One region of the Pleomorphomonas sp. T1.2MG-36 genome, then DNA from elsewhere that is predicted to be linked to it. Evidence: predicted binding sites of a transcription regulator. Region 1 holds the regulator's gene; each other region holds the start of a gene.
What was found. The regulator LexA, encoded in region 1, represses DNA repair genes until DNA is damaged. The targets are predictions, from matches to a motif close to TGTTCNNNNTGTGTTCNG.

Region 1 (3,396 bases):
GAAACGGGGTGGCGTTCCTGGAGGCTTCGGGGTGTGCCGCCCAGCCGTCCATTCGAGGCTACCATGGAAGAGGTGACAACGTTGTCAGCCTCTGGCGGAGAAAATCGCGTGTTGTCCACGATCCGGGAGCTCCAAGGTGAGGCATCAGAATGGGGTGCGTTGCGGACCGGTTCGAGGCCTGTCACGAATGTTGGACGGGTTCTAACATGCGGGCCGGGCGCCGTTAAGAAGCCTACGGGGACGAGTGCGAAGCGTCGTAAAATTCTAGATAAAGTGGATCTATCCAAAACGTTTCGACGGACCATCCTTCGGGCGGGCAACCACTCGGACGCATCTCTGGGGCTCTGATCCGGGTAATCGATCGGATCGCGCTGTTGGTTGACCGTTGCCTTTCGCGATGGCCGTGCCTATGCAGGGTCATGCAAGTTTCAGCCTTCGATTTCGATCTGCCACCCGAGCGAATTGCCCTTCGCCCCGCCGTTCCGCGCGACGCATCGCGCCTTCTCGTGGTGAAGCCGGGTGAACCTCTCGAGGATCGGCATGCGCGCGATCTTGCCGATCTTCTGCGGCCGGGCGACGCGTTGGTGTTCAACGACACCAAGGTCATCCCAGCCCAGCTCGAGGGGCGTCGCGATCGCGAGGGGGGCGAGCCCGTTCGTCTGTCGGCCACGTTGCACATGCGTGAGGCTCCCGATCGCTGGCGGGCGTTCGTCAAAGGTGCGCGCAAGCTGCGTGCGGGCGACCGCGTGGTGTTCTCCGGCTCCCATCCGGACGCATCTCCTCTAGGCGCGGTCGTTGCGGAGAAGGGCGGGGACGGAGAGGTTACCCTGGCCTTCGATCGCTCCGGACCGGATCTCGACTTGGCGCTGATAACGGTCGGCCACATTCCATTACCGCCCTATATCGCCGCGCGCCGGGCCGAGGATGAGCATGATCGGGCGGACTACCAGACCGTCTATGCGCGTGAGAGCGGGGCGGTCGCCGCGCCGACGGCCGGGCTGCATTTCACCCCGGAGCTTCTAGATCGTCTCACGGCACGCGGCATCGACCGGCATTTCGTGACGCTGCATGTCGGCGCCGGCACCTTCCTTCCCATGAAGGTGGACGATACCGAGGACCACAAGATGCATGCCGAAATCGGTCACGTCTCGGCGGAGACCGCAGACGCGCTCAATGCCGTTCGCGAGCGCGGGGGCAGGGTGGTGGCCGTCGGCACGACCTCGCTGCGCCTGCTGGAGAGCGCGGCCGGCGAAGATGGACAGGTCAAACCGTTTGCCGGAGCGACCGACATCTTCATCACGCCGGGATATCGCTTTCGCGCTGTCGATCTGCTGATGACGAACTTTCATCTGCCGAAATCGACGCTGTTCATGCTGGTGTCGGCGTTCTCCGGTCTAGAGACCATGCGCGCCGCCTACGCCCACGCCATTGCCGACGGTTACCGGTTCTATTCCTACGGAGACACGTCGCTGCTGCACCCGTCGCAGGAAAGCCGGTTGCTCAAGTAGGCAGATGGGCGCGCAACTCAGCAGGGGGATTCGACGACCTCTTCAGTCGTCGACGGCGGGCGCGGTTGCCTGCGCCAGTCCCCTACCATCAGCGAACGGTCAATAGCGACGCATCAGTGCCACGAGACGGCCCTGGATGCGCACGCGATCGGGTCCGAAAATGCGCGTCTCATAGGCTGGATTGGCGGCTTCAAGGGCCACGGAGGCGCCCTTGCGCCTCAGCCGCTTCAGCGTGGCTTCTTCATCGTCCACCAGCGCCACAATAATGTCGCCGGAGTCCGCTGTGTCGGACTTCTTGATGACGACGGTATCGCCATCGAGGATGCCGGCCTCGATCATCGAGTCGCCACGAACCTCAAGGGCGTAGTGCTCGCCGCCGGTCACAAGATCGATCGGTACATGCAGGATATGCGACTGGTTCTGTATGGCGGCGATCGGCACACCGGCGGCGATGCGCCCCATGACCGGCACGGGCACGGTGTCGCGACTGTCGAGCGCGGGCGAGGCGGCGCTGGCCGGCGGAGCCTTGCGGCCGCCGTCGCCTTCGATCACCGCCGGCGCAAAGCCCTTGCGGGCGCGGCCGATCCCCGGCTGCATGGTTTCGGGCAGCTTGATGACTTCGAGTGCCCGCGCTCGGTTTGGCAGGCGGCGGATGAAGCCGCGCTCTTCGAGGGCCGTGATGAGACGGTGGATGCCGGATTTCGACTTGAGATCCAGCGCGTCCTTCATCTCGTCGAAGGATGGCGGCACGCCCGACTCTTTCAGACGCTCATGAATGAACATCAGGAGTTCGAGCTGTTTGCGCGTGAGCATCGTCTGGTCCCCGCTGGTCGGCCGGCGCATCGGTTGCGCCGAAACGCGATTCGGTACAAATCACGAACAGAGTTAACATGTTCCGTGTGTGTTCCGCAATGGGGATTGCCGGTCGGGGTTCCGGCGAGGCCGGAAAAGCAAGGAAAATGGACGCGCAATAAATAAATGTCGTTGGACTCCGATAATTAAATGTCGGAGTTTGGAGATAAGCGATTGATTTTATTTATGAATTCGGGTCCGCAATTGGTAACCATTCGAAACCCTATACCAAACTCCGACACGTATTTATTAAGTGTTTGTTTTTGCAATTGTTATTGGTAAACCACCGGTGAGCGACGGAACCTTGGTTGAGCGGTGTTGTAACCCTATTTGTCACCGCCTTCAGTGGCGGCTTCTTCCCGAGCGCGCTTCTCTTCCCAAAAAGTGACCCAATACGAAAAGTCTGGATCAAAACCTTCCTGGAAGTATCGCCTCTTTAGAACATCCTCAAGCTGTTCTACGTATCCCATTCCCCAAAAAACGGGTGCTCCCGAGAATTCAACCTCAGTTTGTATTGCTTCTTTTGCCTTTTTCAGGATGTATTCGACAATATCGAGACCATTATCATAGATATATACCAATCGGAAAAGAGAAATAAGGGCTATCTCGTCATCTGATATTTGAAATCGTGGAATGAACCCTGGTCGTTTTTGTGATTTCTCCATTATTAGTTGATTTATGTCTCTTTTGTATTCTTCAAATGGAGTTATTGTGTTTCCGAATAAAATGTACGGCGCTGATTTGCCTGAGACCTCACTGATCTTGCGTAGAACAATATCATTGGGCAATCGCCGTCCCGCTTCATAGTTGGTCAGCGCCGAACGTGTGACGCCAATCATTGCTGCGAAGACCTCCTGGGTGGTCTCGCCTCTCGCCTCGCGAATGCGGGTTCCGATTGCGCGCAATGTTTCAGTATCGAAAATTTTGCGGTTTGGTTGACTTGACATGACACATTACCGTGACATTATGATTCCATGTTTCGATAATGAAGCATGGATTATAGAAAATGCCAAATGCCACGGCCCTAGTCATGTCG
Region 2 (3,396 bases), 390 kb from region 1:
GCGATAACGGCGTTCGTCTGGCCGACGGCACCCTTGCCGGCTCATGCCTGACCATGGTCGAGGCTTTTCGGAATCTGGTGTCTATCGGGCTGACGATCGAAGAGGCGTCCCGCCGCACATCGACCTTCGCTGCCGACTACATTGGGGAAGCCAGCCGGGGCAGGTTGGTCCCGGGGGGCGCTGCCGACATGGTCGTGATCGAAACGAACCTGTCCTTGGCCGATGTGTTTGTGGGCGGGGCCGCCATTTCGTGACGCGGGCCCGCGCGTGAGTCTAGGCCCCGGCCGTCGCCACGGCCGAGGCGACTACGTCCTCCGGCAGGCTGCGCAAGGCGCCGGCGGTGGCCAGCGCGGCGCGGGCTGCCGCCATGCCGACTTCGACGGCGGCAAAGAGCGGAGCTCCTGCGGCCAGCGCCAGCAGGATGCCGGCTGTCTGGGCGTCGCCGACGCCGGTGACGTCGACCACCTCGGTCGGCCGAGGCATTATCTCGGTGATGCGGCCTTCGTCGAGGATGGCGAGCGGCTTCGAGCCGCCGGTGATCACGGCCCGCCGTGCGCCGGCCTTGGCGAGCCGCTCGGCCGCCTCGATCGGCCGGCTCACCGGATGGCCGACCAGAAGCTCCGCCGACGGGAGATTGCAGATGAAGAGCGCGCCGGAGGCGACGAGAGGCTTGAGGCGCGGTGCCTTGGCCCTCGATATGGCATCCATCACCAGCCTCTCGCCATGGGTGTCGGCGAGCCGCCGAAGTTCGGCCGGAGCAAGGTTGGCATCGGCGAAAACCAGGGCGCTGTCGTTGCCGAACGCCGCGGGTGGCAGGATGAAGCCGTCGTAAAGGCCCAGATCGGAGATGGCCGAGACGAGCTCGCCGGTTTCGTCGTGGATGGCGAGGTAGGTGCCCGTTCGGCCCGCTCCGTCGACCACCATCGCGCCGGTATCGATTTCGGCCAAGGCGAGTTCGGCTATGAGTTCGCGGCCGGCCGAGTCGTCGCCGACCACCGACACGAAGCGACAGGGCGCGCCGGCCCTCCCGAGCAGCACCGCCACATTGCGCGCCACGCCGCCGGGGCGACGGGTTACGATGCCTGGGCATGAGGTTGCCGGTTCGTAGACGACGCCGGCGCGGCCGAGCACATCCTGATGGCAGCCGCCGATCACCAGAAGCGGTCGGAAGGTCGTGTTTCGATTCCCCGTACCCAGCGTTTTTCTCCCTGTTTTCCGACACCTTGGCTCCGCCGGAACACGAGGGGAACGAAATCAGACTTGTTTTTTTCTGTCAAGGACATATATGGCGCTTGTTCGTGAGAACAAATCATGTACATTACCGGTGAATTTGAAATCTAGGTACGGCCGTGAAATAAGGAGCGGAGCTAGTGTCGCAGAATTCACTTCGCCTCGTGGAAGGAACCTCCATGGACAAGACCAAGGCGCTTGACGCCGCCCTGTCGCAGATCGAACGGGCCTTCGGCAAGGGATCCATCATGCGCCTCGGCAAGGGCCAGGTGGTGGAAGTGGAGACCGTGCCGACCGGCTCGCTCGGCCTCGATATCGCGCTCGGTATCGGCGGCCTGCCGAAGGGCCGTATCGTCGAGATCTACGGACCCGAATCGTCGGGCAAGACGACGCTGGCGCTGCACACGGTGGCCGAAGCTCAGAAGCGCGGCGGCGTCTGCGCCTTCATCGACGCCGAGCACGCGCTCGATCCGGTCTATGCCCGCAAGCTGGGCGTCAACCTCGACGACCTTCTGATCTCGCAGCCCGATGCCGGCGAGCAGGCGCTCGAGATTACCGATACGCTGGTTCGCTCCGGCGCCATCGACGTGCTGGTGATCGACTCGGTGGCGGCGCTGACGCCGCGTGCCGAACTCGAGGGCGAGATGGGCGATCAGTTGCCGGGCCTGCAAGCCCGCCTGATGAGCCAGGCGCTGCGCAAGCTGACGGCGTCGGTTTCCAAGTCGAAGACCATGGTGATCTTCATCAACCAGATCCGCATGAAGATCGGCGTGATGTTTGGCAGCCCGGAAACGACGACCGGCGGCAACGCCCTGAAGTTCTATTCCTCGGTGCGTCTCGACATTCGCCGCATCGGCGCGCTGAAGAACCGCGAGGAGATCGTCGGCAACCAGACCCGCGTCAAGGTGGTCAAGAACAAGCTGGCGCCGCCGTTCCGCGAGGTCGAGTTCGACATTCTCTACGGCGAAGGCGTTTCCAAGGTCGGCGAACTGGTCGACCTGGGCGTCAAGGCCGGCATTGTCGAGAAGTCCGGCGCCTGGTTCTCCTACAACAGCCAGCGCCTCGGCCAGGGCCGCGAGAACGCCAAGCAGTTCCTGCGCGACAACGAAGCCCTCGCCACGGAGATCGAGGCGGCCATCCGTCAGAATGCCGGCGTCATCGCCGACTCCATCCTGAAGGGTGCGCCTGAGGATGACGCCGAGGGAACGGCGCCTGACGCCGAGTGATGCCGAAAGGCCCGGCCTTGCTCCCTGTTCGGGCGTGAGGCCGGTGGCCGTTCGGCGCAGGTACCAGAGGTCCTCCATGCAACTTCGCAATCCGGCCGGCGTGCATGCGCCGGTCGCCGCCTATAGCCATCAGATCGAAGTCTCGCCGGGTGCTCGCTGGCTGGTTCTGTCCGGCCAGATCGGCCTCGGCCCCGATGGCGTGCCGCCATCCGATCCGGTGGGGCAGATCGAGGTGGCGCTCGACAACGTTCGTCGCAATCTCGAAGCGGCCGGCATGGGCGTGGGCGATCTCGTCAAGCTGACGTTCTTCCTTGTCGGCGACATTGACGCCGAGCGTCGGAAGCGGGCGCTGGATGCATTCCTCGGTGATCATCGCCCCTGCATGACGCTGCTTTACGTGTCGGCGCTGGCCGCGCCCGCTCTCAAGGTGGAGATCGACGCCTGGGCGGCGCGGGAAGCTCCGGCGGGCTGACGGGGCCGGCGGCTGGAAAGCAGCGCGCCACGGCGGAATATCCTTGTCGTCCACGGGGCGCCGCCGCTGGACAGGCGCATGGCCGGCGGCTAAATAACGCTTTGCCTTGCTTGGAACCGATGACGTCGGAGCCGGTCTGGCCTGCGCGTCCTTCCCTCCGAAAGGCTGCCCCCTGAGCCGCCATCCGGATTGCCGAGACGAAACCCGCCGGCCGGTCCCCTTTTCGCTGTCATTCGATGCAGGGCTTTGGTTGCGGGAGCGTGCGAGCGGCTCGCGGAGATGGGGTTCGGGCGGATCGGCTGCGCGTGTTGCGCGGTGCCGCCCTAGCGCAGGCAGGCGGATCGTCATGAGTGGTGTGAACGAGATCAGGAAGACCTTCGTCGACTATTTCGGCAGGAACGGTCACGAGGTGGTGTCGTCGAGCCCGCTGGTGCCGCGCAACGATCCAACCCTGATGTTCACCAACGC
Region 3 (3,396 bases), on a different contig from region 1:
CCGAAGCGGCCGTAGTAAGCCGGCTCGCCAACCAGGACGACGCCGGCTGCCTTCAACTCTGTGAGCTGAGCAAGACCGGCCTGGACCAGCGCTGAGCCGACACCAATCCGTTGCCATGCCGGCGCCACGGACAGCGGTCCCAGACCGAACCAGCGGCCGGGCATGTCCGTCTCGATCGGCGAAAAGCCGGCGTGTCCGACGATTTCGCCGGCCGGATCGACGGCGACGAGCGACAGGACCAGCGCGCCAGCAGCGCGTAGATCGCGAACGATCGCCGCCTCGGTGCCGTTGGCATGGGCGACGTTCAGGAAGGCAGCGGTGGTCAGCTCGCCAATAGCGGCTTGATCAGCCGCCGTTTCACTGCGGATGACAAAACTCATGGTCTTCTTTCCGATTGCAGGACAATGCCGCACGGCCGCCGTCAGGGCAGCCGCGCGTCGACGATGCGTCGGAACGAGCCGAACCCGGACCACAAGGCCCGGATGCGGCTCAACCCGCAGTGTCCGATCGGAAAAGAAGGCCGGGCATCATCCCGTTGCCTCAGAAGGGAATGTCGTCGTCGAGATCCGACGAGAAATTGGAAGCCGGGGCGCCACCACCCTGTGCGCGACCACCGCCGCCACCCGAACGGGCAGGAGCGCGCTCCATCGGACCGGACGAGCCGTAGTCCGAACCGGCGTCGCCGAAGTCGCCTTCGCTGCGACCGCCGCCTTCGCCGCGGCTATCGAGAATGGTCAGCTCGCCACGGAAGCGCTGCAGCACGACCTCGGTGGAGTAGCGCTCCTGGCCGGACTGGTCGGTCCACTTGCGCGTCTGGAGCTGACCCTCGATGTAAACCTTGGAGCCCTTCTTCAGATACTGCTCGGCGACCTTGGCCAGATTTTCGTTGAAGATCACCACCGAGTGCCACTCGGTGCGCTCCTTGCGCTCGCCGCTCTGGCGGTCGCGCCAGTTTTCCGAGGTGGCAATGCGCAGGTTGACCACGGCGTCGCCCGACCCCATCCGCCGCACCTCGGGATCGCGCCCAAGATTGCCGATCAGGATGACCTTGTTGACGCTGCCTGCCATGGCTTTCTTCCCTCGAACTCGTTACCTTCGGTCCGGTGCGTTGACACGCCGGACCGGCCGGGCCATTGCCGGCAACACAGGCGCACGTTAACGCCGGCACCACCCCTGCGAAACCCCGCCCCAGCGGCGGCGCATCCTTTTCCACAGTGAGAAAAAGGCTGGCGCCCATTTCGTGTTCCTGATACGTTCTAGACGTTTCATAAGGATGTCGCAACCGAATTCCGAGGCTTTCCGCGTTTCATCGCTGGATCCGGCGGCATGGCTGCCGCGCACGCCGGTGCCTTGCAGGCTCTCGGCCGATCCTGACAGGATGCGACAGCAGACCCGGACTAGCTTAGCGCGCCCTCTGGCCGCCCGGTTCAGGATCCCCGGGCAAGACACTCCGCTTCCCGCCCTCCGCCGGGAAACGCGACAAGGACGACGACAGACATGCCGAACAAGCCGACCAGCATTTTCGATCAGGCCCGGCGCTCCCTTTCGGTGCGCGGCGCGCGCGAACACAACCTCAAGAACATCGACGTCGATTTGCCGCGCGACAGCCTGATCGTCATGACCGGCCTCTCCGGCTCGGGCAAGTCGTCACTCGCCTTCGACACCATCTACGCCGAGGGCCAGCGCCGCTATGTCGAGAGCCTGTCGGCCTACGCCCGCCAGTTCCTCGACATGATGCAGAAGCCGGACGTCGACCAGATCGACGGCCTGTCGCCGGCCATCTCCATCGAGCAGAAGACCACATCGCGCAACCCGCGTTCGACGGTCGGCACCGTCACCGAAATCTACGACTACATGCGCCTGCTGTTCGCACGTGTCGGCATTCCCTATTCTCCGGCCACCGGCCTGCCGATCGAGAGCCAGACCATCAGCCAGATGGTCGACCGGACACTTGAGCTGCCGGAGGGCACCCGCCTCTATCTGCTGGCGCCGATGATCCGCGGCCGCAAGGGCGAGTATCGCAAGGAGTTCGCCGATCTTCAGAAGAAGGGCTTCCAGCGCGTCAAGGTCGACGGCAGCTTCTATCCGATCGAGGAGGTGCCGGCCCTCGACAAGAAGATCAAGCACGACATCGACATCGTCGTCGACCGCATCGTCGTCAAGGCGGATCTGGCCGCGCGCCTCGCCGACAGCTTCCAGACGGCGCTGGCTCTCGCCGACGGCATCGCCGTGCTGGAGTTCGCCAACGTCGAAGAGGGCGAGAGCGAGCCGCGCCGGGTCACCTTCTCGGAGAAGTTCGCCTGCCCGGTCAGCGGCTTCACCATTCCCGAGATCGAGCCGCGCCTGTTCTCCTTCAACAACCCGTTCGGCGCCTGTCCCAAGTGCGACGGCCTCGGCACGGAGCTGAAGTTCGAGGCGGAACTGGTGGTGCCGGACGACAGCCTCAGCTTGCGCGGCGCCTGCATCCTGCCCTGGGCGAAGACCGGCGCCTCTTCGCCCTATTATGCGCAGACGCTCGAAGCGATCTGCCGCCACTTCAAGGCGTCGATGACGACGCCGTGGAAGGATCTGCCGCAGAAGGTGCGCGACGTCATCCTCACGGGGTCGGGAGACGAGGAGATCACCTTCACCTACGACGACGGCCTCAGAACCTACACCACCAAGAAGCCGTTCGAGGGCGTGGTCGGCAACATCGAGCGCCGCTGGAAGGAAACCGACTCCGATATGGTGCGCGAGGAGTTGGGACGCTTCCAGTCGGATCACCCTTGCGAGACCTGCAACGGCTACCGCCTGAAGCCGGAAGCGCTCGCCGTGAAGATCGCCGGCTTGCATATCGGCCAGGTCACCCAGATGTCGATCCGCGAGGCGGGTGCGTGGTTCACGTCCCTGCCGGACCATCTCACCGCCAAGCAGAACGAAATCGGCGTCCGCATCCTGAAGGAAATTCGCGAACGCCTGCGCTTCCTCAACAACGTCGGCCTCGAGTATCTGACGCTGTCGCGTTCGTCCGGCACCCTTTCGGGCGGCGAGAGCCAGCGCATCCGTCTGGCCAGCCAGATCGGTTCGGGTCTCACCGGTGTCCTCTATGTGCTCGACGAGCCGTCCATCGGCCTGCACCAGCGCGACAACGACAAGCTGATCGAAACGCTGAAGCATCTGCGCGACCTCGGCAACACCGTGATCGTCGTCGAACATGACGAGGACGCCATCCTCGCCGCCGACTACGTGCTGGATGTCGGCCCCGGTGCCGGCATTCACGGTGGCAAGATCGTTTCCGAGGGCACGCCGGCCGAGATCATGGCCGACCCCGCCAGCCTCACCGGCCAGTACCTTTCCGGCGCGCTCGCCATCCCCCTGCCGGACAAGCGCCGCAAGCCGCAGAAGAACAAGTACATC

Region 2: recA (recombinase RecA) is a predicted target of LexA. The motif match lies at 1,234-1,251, and genes of this name have one in related genera.
Region 3: uvrA (excinuclease ABC subunit UvrA) is a predicted target of LexA. The motif match lies at 1,242-1,259, and genes of this name have one in related genera.

Annotation. Positions count from the first base shown of each region.
Region 1 covers NZ_CATNLY010000001.1:563,997-567,392, reverse strand. Annotated here, with positions in the region: gene QQZ18_RS02735 (HD-GYP domain-containing protein) at 1-287, opposite strand, end outside; gene queA (tRNA preQ1(34) S-adenosylmethionine ribosyltransferase-isomerase QueA) at 420-1,508, shown strand; gene lexA (transcriptional repressor LexA) at 1,608-2,321, opposite strand; gene QQZ18_RS02720 (helix-turn-helix domain-containing protein) at 2,687-3,307, opposite strand.
Region 2 covers NZ_CATNLY010000001.1:953,134-956,529, reverse strand. Annotated here, with positions in the region: gene nagA (N-acetylglucosamine-6-phosphate deacetylase) at 1-254, shown strand, start outside; gene QQZ18_RS04485 (PfkB family carbohydrate kinase) at 274-1,155, opposite strand; gene recA (recombinase RecA) at 1,371-2,456, shown strand; gene QQZ18_RS04475 (RidA family protein) at 2,533-2,928, shown strand; gene alaS (alanine--tRNA ligase) at 3,275-3,396, shown strand, end outside.
Region 3 covers NZ_CATNLY010000012.1:631,535-634,930, forward strand. Annotated here, with positions in the region: gene QQZ18_RS09835 (GNAT family N-acetyltransferase) at 1-380, opposite strand, end outside; gene QQZ18_RS09840 (single-stranded DNA-binding protein) at 541-1,068, opposite strand; gene uvrA (excinuclease ABC subunit UvrA) at 1,498-3,396, shown strand, end outside.